Regions from separate parts of the Gordonia sp. JH63 genome, predicted to be linked through region 3. Evidence: riboswitches for the same ligand, from Rfam matches in the RefSeq annotation. Region 3 holds a riboswitch; each other region holds the start of a gene.
What was found. A riboswitch is a leader RNA that binds a small molecule or an ion and turns the genes downstream of it on or off. The one in region 3 is predicted to bind thiamine pyrophosphate.

Region 1 (5,308 bases), 480 kb from region 3:
GCCGTGGCCACACGGCCGCGGTAGTCGTCCGGGTCGGACTGCACATCCACCGGCCGCGACTCGACGGAAACGGTTGCTCGCGAAGCGATCTCGAGGAGACGACCGGCACGCTCGGGGTCGAGCGACGCGGTGTCGACCCCGTCAGCATCGACGGTCGCCTCGAACTCGGGAACGATGAGGTGCGCCAGCACCGTGTCCTCGGGAACGCGCTCGAGGATGCCGTGATAGGGCGCGCAGAAGTCGAAACCGACCCAGCCGTAGACGCGCCAGTCGGGAATCGACAGCGACGCGGTCGCGGCGGCGAGCGCGTCGGCGGGGTCGCCGTGCCAGGGCGTCGTCGTGCGGTCGCCCTGATCGTCGACGATGACCTCGCTGCGTGTGATCACCACGCGGGCGCGGACACCGGCTGCGAAGGTCCAGCGCCGGTCACGCTCGTAGACGACATGGTCGCCGAATTCGCCGGAGCGGGCCCAGGCCGCCGTGATCCGCGCGGCATCGAACTCGCTCAGCGGCGAGGCCGGCGCGAGCAGGTCGACGAACTGCGCGGCGTGCGATTCGGTTGTCAGCGACATGTCCTTCGTTCCTCCGGTCGTGATGCACTCGAGCACCGATGATCATAGGGAATCTTAGGGCAGCCTAATCAAACAATCCCCCGCGGGTCGACAACCGGCCTCCCGCCCTGCATCGACCGGTAAGGTTACCCTATCCTGCCTGTGTTTCAATGAACTCATGCCGACGCATCTCGACGCCGCGACCGATCTGCTCGACGGTTTCGCTCCCCACACCGACGCACAGGCACAGAAGTACCGCGACGCCGGCGTCTTCCTCGACCGCCCGTTGTTCGCCGGCCTCGATCTGGCCGCCGAGCGAACTCCCGACTCCCCTGCGCTGACCGACGCCTCCACCGACGGGCCGCGCACGCTCACCTATACCGAGTTCCGCGACGCCACCCTCCGTCGTGCCGCCGGTTTCGTCGCGGCCGGACTGCGGCCGACGCAACGGGTCGTGTTGCAGCTGAACAACTCCCTCGACTTCGCGGTCACCCTGTACGGCCTCCTACGCGCGGGTGTCGTTCCGGTGATGACGCTGCCCGCGCACCGGATCACCGAGATCGCCCATCTCGCAGCCGGTGCCGGCGCGGTCGCCTACATCGGTGAGGACGGCCGCCGGGGGTTCGACTACCGCGAGCTCGCGACCGAGCTGCAGTCACGGGTGCCCGACGTCGCGCAGGTCTTCATCTCCGGCGAACCGGGTCGATTCACACCGCTCCCCGACGCCGATCCCGCCTCGGTCGAGCTCCCGGCTGCCCCCGACGCCGGGCTACCCGCCCTGTTCCTCGTGTCGGGGGGCACCACCGGACTGCCGAAACTCATCGCGCGCACGCACGACGACTACGACCTCAACGCCCGGCTGTCCGCGGACGTCGCCGGCCTCACCGCCGACGACACCTACCTCGTCGCCCTGCCGGCCGCGCACAACTTTCCGCTGTGCTGCCCGGGAATACTGGGCGTCTTCGGTGCGGGCGGCCACGTCGTCTTCGCCGACAACCCCAGCCCGGACAACACTTTCGACCTCATCGAGCGGCACCGCGTCACGGTGACCGCGCTCGTCCCCGCGCTCGCGCAACTCTGGTGCGCGGCGACCGAGTGGGAGCCGGCGGACATCAGCTCCCTGCGCCTGCTGCAGGTGGGCGGCGCCAAACTGGCCCAGTCCGACGCCGTCGCCCTCGACGCGGCCCTCGGCCCCGTCGTCCAGCAGGTCTTCGGCATGGCCGAGGGGCTGATCTGCTACACCCGGACCGACGACCCACGCGACCTGGTCCAGCAGGTGCAGGGGGCGCCGATGTCGGAGCTCGACGAGGTGCGGGTGGTCGACGAGGACGGCGCCGACGTCCCCGACGGCACAGAAGGTGAATTGCTGGTACGCGGCCCGTACACGATCCGCGGTTACTACCGCGCCGCTGCCCACAACGAGAAGTCCTTCACACCGGACGGGTTTTACCGGTCCGGGGACAAGGTCACCCGGCTGCCGTCGGGGCACCTGGCCGTGACCGGCCGCATCAAGGACACCATCGTGCGCGCCGGGGAGAACGTCGCCGCCGACGACGTCGAGGAGAACCTCCTCGCCCACGATTCGGTCCGGCAGGTCGCGGTGGTCGGGCTGCCCGACGATGCGCTCGGTGAGAAGATCTGTGCGGCAGTCGTGCTCTCGCACGAACACCCCCCGGCCCGACCGCTCGAGCTGGCGACGATCCGTACGTTCCTCGCCGAACGCGGTCTCGCGTCCTTCAAACTGCCCGACGTGGTCCGCGTCGTGCAGACACTGCCGGTCACCGCAGTAGGCAAGATCGACAAAAAGGTGCTCCGCGAGACATTGCTGTCGGAGCCGTCGGCGGGCTGAGCCGAGTCGGAGCCCGTTCCTCACACCGGCGCGAGCGCGACCACCGCTCCCTCTAATCCGAAAGAAGCGCATAACCCCTGCTCCCTGAGGTGCGAGGAGCGATAGCGACGAGCCTCGAAGGGTCCGGCGAGGAATGTTCTGGAGCCGCCGAGGCTTACCTTCGGATCACACCGGCGCGAGCGGCACGATCCCGGGATGGCTGTCGAGGTAGCGCTTGGTGAACGTGCACACCGGCCGGAGGCGGGCACCCTGTTCGCGGGTGTATTGCACGGCGCTACGGGTGAGTCGCGTGGCGAGTCCGTGTCCGCTGTATTCGTCGTAGAGCACGGTGTGCAGCACGGTGATGGTGGTCTGACCGTCCGCCGACTCGGTCGAATAACCGAGCACGCCGACCAGGTCGCCGGCGACCCAGAGTTCGAATCGGTCGCGGTCGGGATTGTGTACCACCTGCGAGATCTGTTGCAGGATGGACTTTGCCGACTGTGGTGGTCGCTGACGATGCTTGCGTAGCACCCGACCCTCCTCACCTCGTGATCGCGGACATCGGATCACCGGCGCGTACCTGCCACACGCGACAGCGCCACCCCTGTGATCCGGGTCACACGGTACCTTACGGAACCGTAACTGCCGACCCCGATCGTGTGATCGTCGCAAATCGATACGGTCTTCCCCACCCGCACGACCCGACCGGACGATGCGATGTAGGGTGGCGGACGCACGACAACTACACACCGCGGGGGCTCTCACGATGACCGAGGGCTGAGATGGCGACGGGCGGTCGCCGACCGCTCGAACCTGTCCGGGTAATGCCGGCGTAGGGAGACCAGCCATGGGCACACGTGTATCCACCACCCGCAACAGCAGCGCACCCGCCGATTCCGGGTTCCTGACCCTCGGCCCGATCGAGGGCAGCGCCAAGCACTACCTCGCCGTCGACGACCTGCGTGTGCCGCAGCGTCGAATCCAGCTCACCAACGGCGAACACCTCGACGTCTACGACACCTCCGGCCCCTACACCGATACGGCGGCGCACATCGACGTCGAGAAGGGCCTCACCCCCACCCGCGACAGCTGGCATCGGCCCGACCCGATCGACGGCGCGAGCACCCAGCTGGCCTGGGCGCGTGCCGGCATCATCACCGACGAGATGCGGTTCATCGCCGCCCGGGAGGGCGTCGACGCCGAACGGGTCCGGTCGGAGGTCGCCATCGGCCGCGCGGTCATCCCGGCCAACCACCGCCACCCCGAGTCCGAACCGATGATCATAGGCAAGAACTTCGCGGTGAAAGTCAATGCGAACATCGGTAATTCGGCGGTGCGCAGCTCGATCTCCGACGAGGTCGAGAAGATGGTGTGGGCCACCCGCTGGGGCGCCGACACGATCATGGATCTCTCGACCGGCGCCGACATCCACACCACCCGCGAGTGGATCATGCGTAACTCGCCGGTCCCCGTGGGGACGGTTCCGATCTACCAGGCGCTGGAGAAGGTCAACGGCGATCCCGCCTCGCTGACCTGGGAACTGTATCGCGACACAGTCATCGAGCAGGCGGAGCAGGGCGTCGATTATATGACCGTCCATGCCGGTGTCCTGCTGCGCTACGTTCCGCTGACCGCGAAGCGGGTGACGGGCATCGTCTCGCGCGGCGGTTCGATCATGGCGGCCTGGTGTCTCGCGCACCACCGGGAGTCGTTCCTGTACACGCACTTCGACGAGTTGTGCGAGATCTTCCGCCGCTACGACATCACGTTCTCCCTCGGCGACGGCTTGCGCCCCGGATCGATCGCCGACGCGAACGACGAGGCCCAGTTCGCCGAACTCCGCACTCTCGGCGAGCTGACCGCGATCGCCAAATCGCATGGTGTGCAGGTCATGATCGAAGGCCCCGGGCACGTCCCGATGCACAAGATCGCCGAGAACGTGCGCCTGGAGGAGGAGCTGTGCGAGGAGGCCCCCTTCTACACCCTGGGTCCGCTCGCCACCGACATCGCGCCGGCCTACGACCACATCACCTCGGCCATCGGCGCGGCGATGATCGCTCAGGCCGGCACCGCGATGCTGTGCTACGTGACTCCGAAAGAGCATCTAGGACTTCCGGACCGCGACGACGTCAAGGTCGGCGTGATCACGTACAAGATCGCGGCGCACTCGGCCGACCTGGCCAAAGGCCACCCGCGGGCACAGGAACGCGACGACGCACTGAGCAAGGCGCGCTTCGAGTTCCGCTGGACCGACCAGTTCAATCTCGCCCTCGACCCCGACACCGCGCGCGCATACCACGACGAGACGCTACCCGCCGAGCCCGCGAAGACCGCCCACTTCTGCTCGATGTGCGGACCCAAGTTCTGCTCGATGCGGATCTCGGCGGACGTCCGCGCCTACGCCGAGGAGCACGGTCTCGTCACCGCGGACGACATCGACCGGACTATCGCCGAGGGCATGGCCGCGAAGTCGGCCGAGTTCGCCGAGGCCGGTAACCGCGTGTACCTCCCGCTCCAGACGACCGGCGGCGCCTGATGCGCACAGACGACGCGCGACGACGCACAGTCGACGCGAATCAGCGCACGGTCGACGAACAGGCCTACACGGGACTCCCGCTGTCACCGCCCGGAACGGCCCCGGTACGGGTCCTGACCATCGCTGGTTCGGACTCCGGCGGGGGCGCGGGAATACAGGCAGACATGCGCACCTTCGCCCTGCTCGGGGTGCACGGGTGTGTCGCGGTGACCGCGGTGACGGTCCAGAACTCGGTGGGCGTGAGCGGGTTCGAGGAGATCTCACCGCAGACCGTGGCGGCGCAGATCGACTCCGTGTCCGGTGACATCGGTGTGGCCGCGGCGAAGACCGGGATGCTCGCGTCGGCGCCCATCATCGAGGCCATCGTCGAGCAGTGCCGCACGAGCGGTA
Region 2 (5,308 bases), 1.7 Mb from region 3:
CGCCACCGAACAGTCGGCGATCAGCCGGCCCCGCCCGATGACGACGAGATGGTCTGCGGTGAGCGACATCTCGGTGAGCAGATGGCTCGACACCAACACCGTCCGCCCCTCCGCGGCGAGCTTGCGCATGAACCCGCGGATCCACACGATGCCCTCCGGGTCGAGGCCGTTGACCGGCTCGTCGAACAGCAGTGTGTGCGGGTCGCCGATCAGGGCACCCGCCAGCCCGAGCCGCTGCGACATACCGAGCGAGAAGCCGCCGGCGCGCTTCTTGGCCACCGAGGTGAGCCCGACCGTCTCGAGCACCTCGTCGACTCGCGCGGCCGGGATCCGGTTGCTCGCCGCGAGCCACCGCAGGTGGGACCGCGCACTGCGATTGGGGTGCACCCACCGGGCGTCGAGCAGCGCACCGACCTGCCGCAGCGGATGCTCGAGGTCCCGGTAGCGCTGCCCGTTGATCGTCGCCGTGCCCGATGTCGGGCGGTCGAGTCCGAGCATCATCCGCATGGTCGTCGACTTGCCCGCACCGTTGGGCCCCAGGAAACCGGTGACCCGTCCCGGCCCCACCTCGAAGCTGAGGTCGTCGACCGCGCGTTGACCGCCGAAGTCCTTCGTCAGATTCGCTACCTGCAACACGCCTCGACCATAGCCGCCGAATCCGGAGCGGCCCGGTCTGTCGTTCGGATGGCCTGTCGCGGGTCCGCGCGTCAGTCCCGGTCGCGCCCGGGCGAGGACGCGTGCGCCCAGAAGCGCTTGGGGATCCGGCCGGCGCGCGCGGCCAGTCGGCCCCCGGCCACCGCGTGCCGCATCGCCGTCGCCATCAGTTCGGGGTTCTCCGCCCGGGTCACCGCCGTGGCCAGAAGCACGCCGTCGCAACCGAGTTCCATCGCCAGGGCCGCGTCGCTCGCCGTCCCGATGCCCGCGTCGAGAATCACCGGCAACGGGTCGTCGAAGCGGGTGTGGCAGTCGTCGACGATCATCTCGATGTTGTGCGGGTTGAGGATTCCGAGTCCGGTCCCGATGGGCGATCCGAGGGGCATCACCGCCGCCACCCCGAGATCGGCGAGTCGCGCGGCCAGGACCGGATCGTCGTTCGTGTAGGCCAGCACGACGAAACCGTCGGCCACCAGTGCGGCCGCGGCGTCGACGAGCTCGATGGCGTCGGGCATCAGGGTGCGTTCGTCGGCGACCACCTCGAGCTTGACCCAGTCGGTCTCGAACGCCTCGCGCGCCAGTTGGGCGGTCAGGACCGCCTCGGCGGTGGTGTGACAGCCCGCGGTGTTGGGCAGGACGGCGATGTCGAGCCGGCGCAGCAGATCGAAGACGCCGGTGCCCGAGGCCGCGTCGACGCGCCGAACCGCGACGGTGGTCAGCTCGGTCCCCGACGCGACCAGCGCGCGTTCCAGGGTCGCGAGACTCGACGCGCCGCCGGTACCGGTGATGAGTCGCGACGAGAAGTCGCGACCGGCGATGCGCAGATGGTCCGCATCCGGGATCATCTCGTCGCCGGACCTCTGCTCGGTCCGCGAGGCGTCGGGCTTCAGATCGGCGAGGTCAGCCACCCTGCACCGCCGTGACGATCTCGACGACGGCGCCTTCGGTCATCGTGTGCCGGTCCCAGCGGCCGCGCGGGACGACCGCACCGTCCACCGCGACCGCGATCCCCCGGTCCGGCAACCCCAGACCGGTGACGACGTCGCGCACCGACGTGTCGGCGCCGACGTCGACGCTCTTGCCGTTGACGGTGATGCTGGCGGTGATACTCATTCCTCTGCTCCTTCCAGAATCGACAACACGCGGGCGGCGGTGCCCGGGGCGAGGACGATCCCGTTGCGCCCGTGCCCGGTCGCCACGACCGTTCGTGTGTCCACACGGGTGACGATCGGCAATCCGTCCGCGGTGCACGGCCGCAGACCCGCCCCTGCTTCGGTCAGTTCGTAGGTCCGCAGCCCGGGGAAGACCTCGATCGCGTCGGCGAGCAGATCCGCGACCCCGCCGGCCTGCGGCGCGCGGTCGGCAATCCCCTCGGCCTCGTACTGGGTGGCGCCGACGACGACTCCGTCCTCGCGCGGCACCAGGTACACGGCCCGCCCGTGGAGGCGTGCCCGGACGACGTGGCCGGGCGGCGGCACCGACCAGCGCGTACGGCGAAGGCGGAGGATCTCCCCCTTCGCCGCATGCAGGTCCACACCCGGCCAGAGGGCCGCGGTGCCGAGTCCGGCGGCGAGCAGGATCTGGGTGTCGGAACCGAGGTCGTCGAGGTCGCCCAGGGATTCGACGCGCGCGGACACCAACTCGGCACCCGCCGACGTCGCGGCGGCGCGCAACGCCTCGAGCAACCGCCGGTTGTCGACAGACCACTCGCCGACCGCGCGGTAGCCACCGACCAGTCGAGAACTCAGCGACGGTTCCAGGGTCCGGATGTCGCGGCCGGTCACCGACTGCAGCGCGGCATCGGTGGCGGGCTGCCCGGCCCAGACGAAATCGGCGAGATGCCGCAGGTACTCGATGTCGGTCGCCGAGGCCGCGACGAACAGCGAGTCGGTGGCGGTGACGACGCCCGGGTCGTCGAGCCGCTTCACGAGCGCCGGCCACAGCCGGACCGATTCGACCGAGAGGGCCAGGGACGCGTCCTCGCCGGGATGACCCTCGCCGAGTGAACCGAGCATGCCGCCGGCGACCCAGGACGCGCGCTCGTCGGTGCCGGCGTCGAGGACGCGAACCCGCCATCCGGCGTCGGCCGCGGTGAGCGCACAGGTCAGCCCGATGACACCGCCCCCGACGATCGTCAGGGCGCGGTGGGCAGGGCGCTGCGGTGGGGAATCCACGCTGGGAATCACCTTCCTTCGCCGGAATGACCCGGATCAGGTTCGACGGTCAGCGGAATCTGTCCGCACTCTCAGCCCGGCCGATCCGGACTCCCGTGTGTTCGTGCGATCCACCCTACGCCGGGGCGTCGGGGGTCCGGTTAGCCTGGTCGGCGTGACGACCCCGAACCGCACCAGCTCCGCGTCGACGGACCCCGGCTCCGCGACGGACCGTCGCCGGCGGCTCTCCACGGCCCGCCTGTACCTGTGCACCGACGCCCGGCGCGAACGCGGTGACCTGCTCGACTTCGTCGACGCGGCGCTCGCGGGCGGCGTCGACATCGTGCAGCTGCGCGACAAGAACTCGCCGGGCGAGCGCGAATTCGGGACCCTGGAGGCGGGCGAGGAACTCGAGATCCTCGCGGGCATGCGGACGGTCGCCGACGCGCACGGTGCCCTGCTGGCGGTCAACGACCGCGCCGACATCGCGGCGCTTTCCGGGGCCGATGTCCTGCACGTCGGACAGGGCGACCTGTCGCCGTCGGCGGCCCGCCGGATCGTCGGACCGGACGTCGTCATCGGCGCCTCGACCCACGACCCCGAGCAGGCTGCCGCCGCGATCGCCGACGACGACGTCGACTACTTCTGCGTCGGTCCGTGCTGGACCACCCCCACCAAACCGGGCCGCGCCGCCGCCGGCCTCGACCTCGTGTCCTCAACGGCCGCAACACAATCAGCCAAGCCGTGGTTCGCCATCGGCGGAATCGACGCCGGCCGCGTCGGGGAGGTCACCGCGCTCGGGGCGCGGCGCATCGTCGTCGTGCGGGCCATCACCGCGGCCGCCGACCCGGCCGCCGCAGCCACCGACCTCGCCGGCATGCTCTAGCGGTTCCCCTGGCGGAAACACGTTTGCCCGGTCGGTGTCGCGGGTCTATGGTGGACCGATCATGTTGTGCATCACGAGCGTTCTCGTAACCCGCCGCAGCGGGGTCTGAATCTGACCGACCCCCCGCTGCGGGTCGGTTGCGCTCTCCAGTCGGTCATCCGTTCTTCGACCGAAATCGGTTTTCGAGATGCACCCTCTTCATCTACCTCGTCGATCCTGTTCGTGCACCGAGCGCGACGACCGGCACGACGGCGACCACTTCGCCGCACGTTTCGGCCGCCCGCTTCCCCCCGGGATGCACGAGGAGGCCGCCGGGATGACCTGGCAGGAATTCACCGACGAGTACTCCCGTGGCGGCACGATCCGGCTGGGCTCCTTCTCCGCCGTCCCGTGCTCGGGCGACCTGGTCGAGTGCCGCGCGACGCTCGCGATCGCCGACCGCATCATGTCTCGCAGCGCCGTCGCCGCCGGCCCCGTCGGTGCGATGACCTCGATCCTCTACGACGTCGGCGCCCCGGTTCAGATCGTCCGGCTGCACCAGCGGGTCGTCGACGGCATGGTCACGACGTTCCTGCTGTGCGAGCACGACGGCCGGCAGGCCTGGGCCGTCGGTGAGGGCGCGAGCAGCGACGAGGCGAACGTCCACGCGCTGGTCGCCGGGGCGAACCGACTGCTGGAGTCCGACCGCGCCGGGGTGTGAGGGCTCAGCTCTGGGGATCCAACATCGCGATCCGCTCGCGGAGAACGGGCCACGCGAGTCCGAACGCGGGATGCAGCGGGAGTTGATCGACGCGCTTCTCGTCGACCCATCGCAGTTCCGTGGATTCGAAGTTGGCGACCGTGCGGACCGGCGAGTCCGTCTCGGCGATGACCGTCGTGTAGGTCCATCCGCCGGGCGCCTCGAGGGTGACGACCGCTGCGACGACGCGCAGATCGTCGGCGGTGATCCCGGCTTCTTCCTCGGCCTCGCGGATCGCGGTGTCGATGGCACCCTCGTGCGAGTCGCGGGCCCCGCCGGGCAGCGCCCACGTGCCGCCCTGATGCGACCACGCGGCGCGGTGTTGGAGAAGCACCCCGGTCGATCCGTCCGGCAGCGGTGCCCGCAGCAGCAGACCTGCCGCACCGTGGATACCCCAATATCGAGAACCATCGGGATCGATCACCCAGCCGTCGCCGTCGCCGCGCACCACGCCTCCTCGCAACCCGGTCGCCCCGACCGGGTGCCTCCACCGTAAGTGAGATGCGCAACACCTGCCAGGGAGACCGCGAAGCCCTCTCATCGCGGCTCGGAACCACGAGGTGCCGTCGGCGAGCACCCGGCACGCGCGAACCGCCGAGGTCGGCGGCGCGGCGCCGGTCGACTCGGGAGGAACCCGGCACGATGACATAGGGTGAAACACGCACGACCCGGTGAACGATGACCCAGATGACACAACCCCTGACGTTGATCGCCCGGTCACGCGAATCCGGAACGGGGAACCGGTGACCGTAGGACCGCACCGGAGACGATCCAGCGTTCGAGAAGGGATCAGGTAGGTGACCGGCGACGCGTCCTCCGTGCGGACGGCGCTGACGCGTGGCGGTCGCACGATCCGTCCGGCACAGGCCTCACCCC
Region 3 (5,308 bases):
CCACGCTCCTTATGGTTCATCTGGCGGTCGTGTTCCTCGTCGCCGGCCGAGCCCACCGCGTGGGTCAGCCGAACAACCAGAGCACGCCCTTGGCGAAGGCGAGGTCGAGGCCGGCAATGAACGCGGTCATCACGATGACGAACACGAGCACGACGATCGTGTAGGTGATCATCTCGCGCCGCGTAGGCCAGATGACCTTCTTCAGCTCGGCGACGACCTGCGTCAGAAAGACCCAGATCCGTACGAACGGATTCCGGCTCTCCTCGGCAGACGCCTTCTTCTTGGTCTTGCGTTCCTTGACGGCGACCGACCCCGTGTCGGAGTCGGCGTCACCGTCGGTTGCACCCGCCGCCGAGCGACGTCCGCGAGCCGAGCGCTTACCGGACGGACGCAGCTCCTTCGCGGCTTCGGTCGACGTGCCGTCGTCCGTACCCGCGTCGGTGGCCTCGTCGCGACCGTCGAGCTCAGCCGCAGCCGAATCGGCCGCAGAACCCTCTGCGGCGTCTTTGGCGCGGGCGGCCCGGTCTCGCTTGCTCAACTTCGCGGTCCTCTCGTCAGCGTGTGCCCTTCACCAGGGCAGGGGCGACAGGACTTGAACCTGCAACCTGCGGTTTTGGAGACCGCTGCTCTGCCAATTGAGCTACGCCCCTTTGCGACGCCCGCCACCGGAGTGGTCGGCGTTGCCGTCCTTCTCGATCCGGCCTCGCGGCCCGTCGACGTTTCGTCGCCGACAAAACCAACGCGCCACCCTATGGGTAGCGCGCAAGTCTGAATCAATCAGACACTTCAGTGTAGATCACCGGGGCGGTGGACCCAAAACGGGCTCGCCTCCGCTCCCCCGACGACCGTACACGCCACCCGTCCGTGAGCCGCCCGAACGGCTCGCGACCGGTCGATCAGTTGAACTGGATGACGGCCTGCGCGCGTCCGAAGATGCGGCGATCGCCCTGCTTGGCGGTGATGGCGATGGTCCCGCGGCGGGTCGCGGGATCGAGCGACTTCACCTTGCCGGTGAAGTCGACGGCCGCGCTGTCGTCGGCCGGGACGTACACCGGGCTGGTGAAGCGCACGTTGTACTCGCAGAAAGCCGCCGGGTCACCGATGAACTCGGAGACGAAGCTCGCGCCGAGCCCCATCGTCTGCATGCCGTGCGCGACGACGTCGTCCATGCCGGCCGCGTTCACGACGTGGTCGGAGAAGTGGATCGGGTTGGGGTCGCCGGCCACGCCCGCATAGTTCGCGAGATTGCCGCGCGTCAACAGGTAGCGCTTGGGCGTGAGTTCCTGACCCACCGTGAGCGTGTCGAAGTCGACGGCACCGAAGGCGCCCGGCGACTGCGTCGGGTCGGGGAGGTCGTAGCGACCCGCCTTCGGCTCGACGGTGTGCCCGGATTCGCCGATGGCGTCGACCTTGATCATCACGTGGTCGAGGGAGGCCTCGAGTTCCGGGTCGACATCCATGCCGGGACGCGCGGCCAGGGAGGTCCACGTGGTCATGACCGGCTCGTCGTGCTGGTTCCAGATGACGTTCTTGGTGACCATCAGGTCGATCATCTCGGGACTGCTCACGTGCCGGAACGACTCGAGCGAGACGTCGCAGATCAGGCGGTCCCCGACCTTCATCGGCTGGTGGTAGACCAGCCGCTGGTCGGTCTGCATGATCTGCCACATGTCGTAGCCGGTGACGACGTCTTCGAAGAGCTTGCGCTGGGCGATGATCCCGAGCACCGACACGTAGGTGGGCGCGGCGATCAGGCGGTCGTGGCCGAAGGCCCGGGCGCCCTCCTCGCTCCAGTGGGTCGGGTGCGCATCCTGCACCGCCATCGCGTGCTTACGGATCTCCTCGCGGCCGATCTCGTAATAGTCGTCGACCGTGTAGTGGAAGCCGACGAGGCTCTGCGTGTGGGCGGCGATCTCGTCGGGGGTCGGCTTCGCACCACCGCTCGACGCCTCGTCCGGACGATCCTGGATCTCGGCTCCGCTTACCTGTGACATTGAGCTCTACTCCTTCGGCCGACACAGCAAGACGGGCTGCCTCATCGAGAGGCAGCCCGTTGCTGGTGGTACTTCGAAACGGCCGACGACGGCGTCAGCGCGATTCCTTGTGCCCCTGATGCTTGCCGCAGTTCGGGCAGAACTTCTTGATCTCGAGGCGATCGGGATCGTTGCGGCGGTTCTTCTTCGTGATGTAGTTACGGTGCTTGCACACCTCGCAGGCCAAGGTGATCTTGGGGCGAACATCTGTTGAGGAGGCCACTTGATTGCCTTCTTTCGGGTGGTACGTGGTCGGGTTCGGAAGTTCCCTCAGGGCTTGCGACCCTTGCGCTCGGTTCCGGTCGGACCCGATGTGTAGCGGTGGAGGGACTCGATCCCTCGACCTCACGATTATGAGTCGTGCGCTCTAACCAGCTGAGCTACACCGCCCCGCGGACTTCTCGTCCAGCGAGCCCCCTGACGGAATCGAACCGTCGACCTTTTCCTTACCATGGAAACGCTCTGCCGACTGAGCTAAGGGGGCGTGCCCCGGGCGGTTGTGCCCGAGAGCCCTAACGAGGTTACACACTCGCGTCTGCGCTAGACAAATCGCTGGTCGGAGACCGTCTGTAGAGCAGTTTCGCGAGATTGGACCACGCTGTGGCAGGTATAGGATTCGAACCTATGTAGCTTGCGCGACGGATTTACAATCCGCTCCCTTTGGCCGCTCGGGCAACCTGCCGTGCCGCTCTTCCGGCCACCGTGACGGCCGTACGAACAACGCCGTGAAGAATACAACGAACACCGCATCAACGCGCAAACCGGCTGGTCAACAGGCCGGGACATGGTCGTGGCACAGGCGTCCCACTGCGACCCCCACTCCTGCTACTGTGGCTGCGTTCTGACACGGGGTGCTCCGCGACGCGGGGCTGAGATGAGACCCGAGAACCTGTCCAGGTAATGCTGACGAAGGGATGTCATGTCTGTGCATGCGCACGTGCCGGTCTCCGGCCGATTCTCCGACCACCTCTGGGAGGAGACGAAGGGGTTGCGGACGGCGATCGACGACCTCGAGTTCCTGCGGCGGCTCGGCGACGGGACGCTGCCACTCGAGGTGTTCCGCACCTACATGGAGCAGGACTCGCTGTACCTGGCCGGGTACGCGAAGGCCCTCGCCATCCTGGCGTCGAAGTCCCCCGACCCGCAGACCGCGGGGTTCTGGGCGAACTCGTCGGCCACCGCGGCCACCGTCGAGTCGGCGCTGCACGGCGACCTGCTCAACGGCGGCCAGCTGCCTCCGCGTGAGGGCGAACCCGAGCCGTCGCCGGCGTGCCTGGGGTACGTGTCCTACCTGACCGCCGTCGCCGCGACCGAATCGTATGCGGTCGGCGCCGCCGCGGCCCTGCCCTGCTTCTGGATCTACGCGGAAGTCGGCCGGGCCCTGGCCGCGAGTGCGGCCCAGGTACTCGCCGCCGACCCAAACCACCCCTACGCGCAGTGGGTGACCACCTACGACGCCCCGGAGTTCCAGGAATCCGCTTCGCGGGCAAGGGAACTCGTGGACGAGGCCGCGGCGCACGCCGGCGAGCGGGAGCGGGCCGCGATGGCCACGGCGTTCACCGTCGCCACCCGGTTCGAGCTTCTGTTCTGGGACACCGCGCTGAACCCGCAACCGTGGCCCGCCGCATGAGCGCCCGCATGAGCGCCCGCGCGCGCCGCCTCCTCACCGCGCTCGCCGCCGCGGTCGTCGCGTCGTCGGCGATCACCGCGTGCGGTTCGGGCGCCGGTTCGGACGGCACCATCCGATTCGCGCTCGACTGGTCCCCGAACACCAACCACACGGGATTGTTCGTGGCGCAGCAGCGCGGCTGGTTCGAGGAGGCCGGACTCGACGTCGAGATCCTGCCGTACAACAACACCGCCGTGGACACCATCGTGGACGCGGGCAACGCCGAGTTCGGGATCAGCACCCACAACTCGTCGACCTTCTCGCGGGCATCGGGCGCGCACACCATCTCCGTGTTCGCGCCGCTGCAGAAGTGGGCCACCGGCATCGGTGTCCGCGCCGACCGCCGCGACATCACGAGCCCGAAGGACCTCGACGGGAAGACATACGCCGGTTTCGGCGACCCGGGCGAGGAGAAGACCCTCGAGCAGGTGATCCGAAACGACGGCGGCACCGGCGAGTTCACCTCGGTGACCCTCGGGACCTCGGCATACGAGGCGGTCTACTCCGGTCAGGCCGACTTCACCGTCTCCTATCTCGCGTGGGAGGGCATCGAGGCCGAGCATCGCGGAACCCCGATGAGGTACTTCCACTACACCGACTTCGGTTTCCCGGAGGCATACGCGATCGTCGTCGACGCCAACGAGGACTGGCTGGCGGACAACCCGGACCGCGCGGCGGCCTTCGTGACGGCGCTGCAGCGCGGTTACCAGGCAGCGGCCGACGACCCGGACGCGGCGGCCCGCGACCTCCTCGCCGCCAACCCCGGTGCGTTCAACGACGAGCAGTTGGTGTTCGAGAGCCAGCGCATGCTCGCCGGTCAGTACATGAAGGACGCCGAAGGCCGGGTCGGGCGACAGACGCTCGAACAGTGGGCCGGGAACTCCGGGTTCCTGTACCGCAGCGGTCTGCTGACCGGCCCGGACGGGGCGCCGCTCACGACCGAGCCGGACTGGTCGACGTACTTCACCAATGACTACCTCGACACCCCTCGGTAGCACCGGCCTGCGTCGCATCGCGCCCGCGCTCGTCGCGGTGGTCGTCCTGGTGGCGGTCTGGCAGGTCTACGTCGACGTCAGCGGAATCCGGCCGCAGGTGCTGCCGTCGCCGTCGCGCGTCGTCGCGCAGGGTTGGTCGCACCGCGCAGAGATCGGGGTGCACGCCGCGGCGACGCTGCAGGTGACCCTGATCGGGTTCACGGTCTCGTTGGTCCTGGCCTGGCTGCTGGCCATCGTCGTCGACTTCTCGCCGGCGCTGCGACGGGCGTTCGTGCCGTTGTTCGTCGCCTCCCAGACCCTGCCGATCATCGCGATCGCACCGCTGATGATCATCTGGTTCGGCTTCGGCCTACTCCCGAAGGTGCTGGTCATCGCCCTGGTCACGTTCTTTCCGGTGGCGATCGGCCTGATCGAGGGATTCGCCGCCACCGACCGCGAGGCCGGCGCGCTGATGCGCAGCATGGGGGCCACCCGCCGCCAGGTCTTCCGGTACGTGCGGCTCCCGTCCGCGCTACCGAGGTTCTTCACCGCGCTGCGGATCGGCATCACCTATGCGGTGGTGGGCGCCGTGTTCGCCGAGTACGTCGGCGCCACCCAGGGGCTCGGCATCT

Region 1: another riboswitch for thiamine pyrophosphate. It lies ahead of thiC (phosphomethylpyrimidine synthase ThiC); the one in region 3 lies ahead of GR168_RS05120 (TenA family protein).
Region 2: another riboswitch for thiamine pyrophosphate. It lies ahead of thiO (glycine oxidase ThiO); the one in region 3 lies ahead of GR168_RS05120 (TenA family protein).

The regions. Positions count from the first base shown of each region.
Region 1 covers NZ_CP047235.1:659,162-664,469, reverse strand. The annotation lists gene GR168_RS03005 (salicylate synthase) at 1-572, opposite strand, end outside; gene GR168_RS03000 (AMP-binding protein) at 730-2,400, shown strand; gene GR168_RS02995 (GNAT family N-acetyltransferase) at 2,566-2,913, opposite strand; TPP riboswitch at 3,133-3,222, shown strand; gene thiC (phosphomethylpyrimidine synthase ThiC) at 3,230-4,918, shown strand; gene thiD (bifunctional hydroxymethylpyrimidine kinase/phosphomethylpyrimidine kinase) at 4,918-5,308, shown strand, end outside.
Region 2 covers NZ_CP047235.1:4,650,411-4,655,718, forward strand. The annotation lists gene GR168_RS20625 (ABC transporter ATP-binding protein) at 1-636, opposite strand, end outside; gene GR168_RS20630 (thiazole synthase) at 708-1,499, opposite strand; gene thiS (sulfur carrier protein ThiS) at 1,555-1,767, opposite strand; gene thiO (glycine oxidase ThiO) at 1,764-2,828, opposite strand; TPP riboswitch at 2,824-2,935, opposite strand; gene thiE (thiamine phosphate synthase) at 2,983-3,693, shown strand; gene GR168_RS20650 (hypothetical protein) at 4,010-4,393, shown strand; gene GR168_RS20655 (NUDIX hydrolase) at 4,398-4,880, opposite strand; gene GR168_RS20660 (hypothetical protein) at 5,230-5,308, shown strand, end outside.
Region 3 covers NZ_CP047235.1:1,138,877-1,144,184, reverse strand. The annotation lists gene secE (preprotein translocase subunit SecE) at 65-538, opposite strand; tRNA gene GR168_RS05150 (tRNA-Trp) at 578-650, opposite strand; gene GR168_RS05145 (fused (3R)-hydroxyacyl-ACP dehydratase subunits HadA/HadB) at 897-1,994, opposite strand; gene rpmG (50S ribosomal protein L33) at 2,089-2,256, opposite strand; tRNA gene GR168_RS05135 (tRNA-Met) at 2,350-2,423, opposite strand; tRNA gene GR168_RS05130 (tRNA-Thr) at 2,445-2,517, opposite strand; tRNA gene GR168_RS05125 (tRNA-Tyr) at 2,635-2,715, opposite strand; TPP riboswitch at 2,871-2,965, shown strand; gene GR168_RS05120 (TenA family protein) at 2,953-3,663, shown strand; gene GR168_RS05115 (ABC transporter substrate-binding protein) at 3,660-4,697, shown strand; gene GR168_RS05110 (ABC transporter permease) at 4,672-5,308, shown strand, end outside.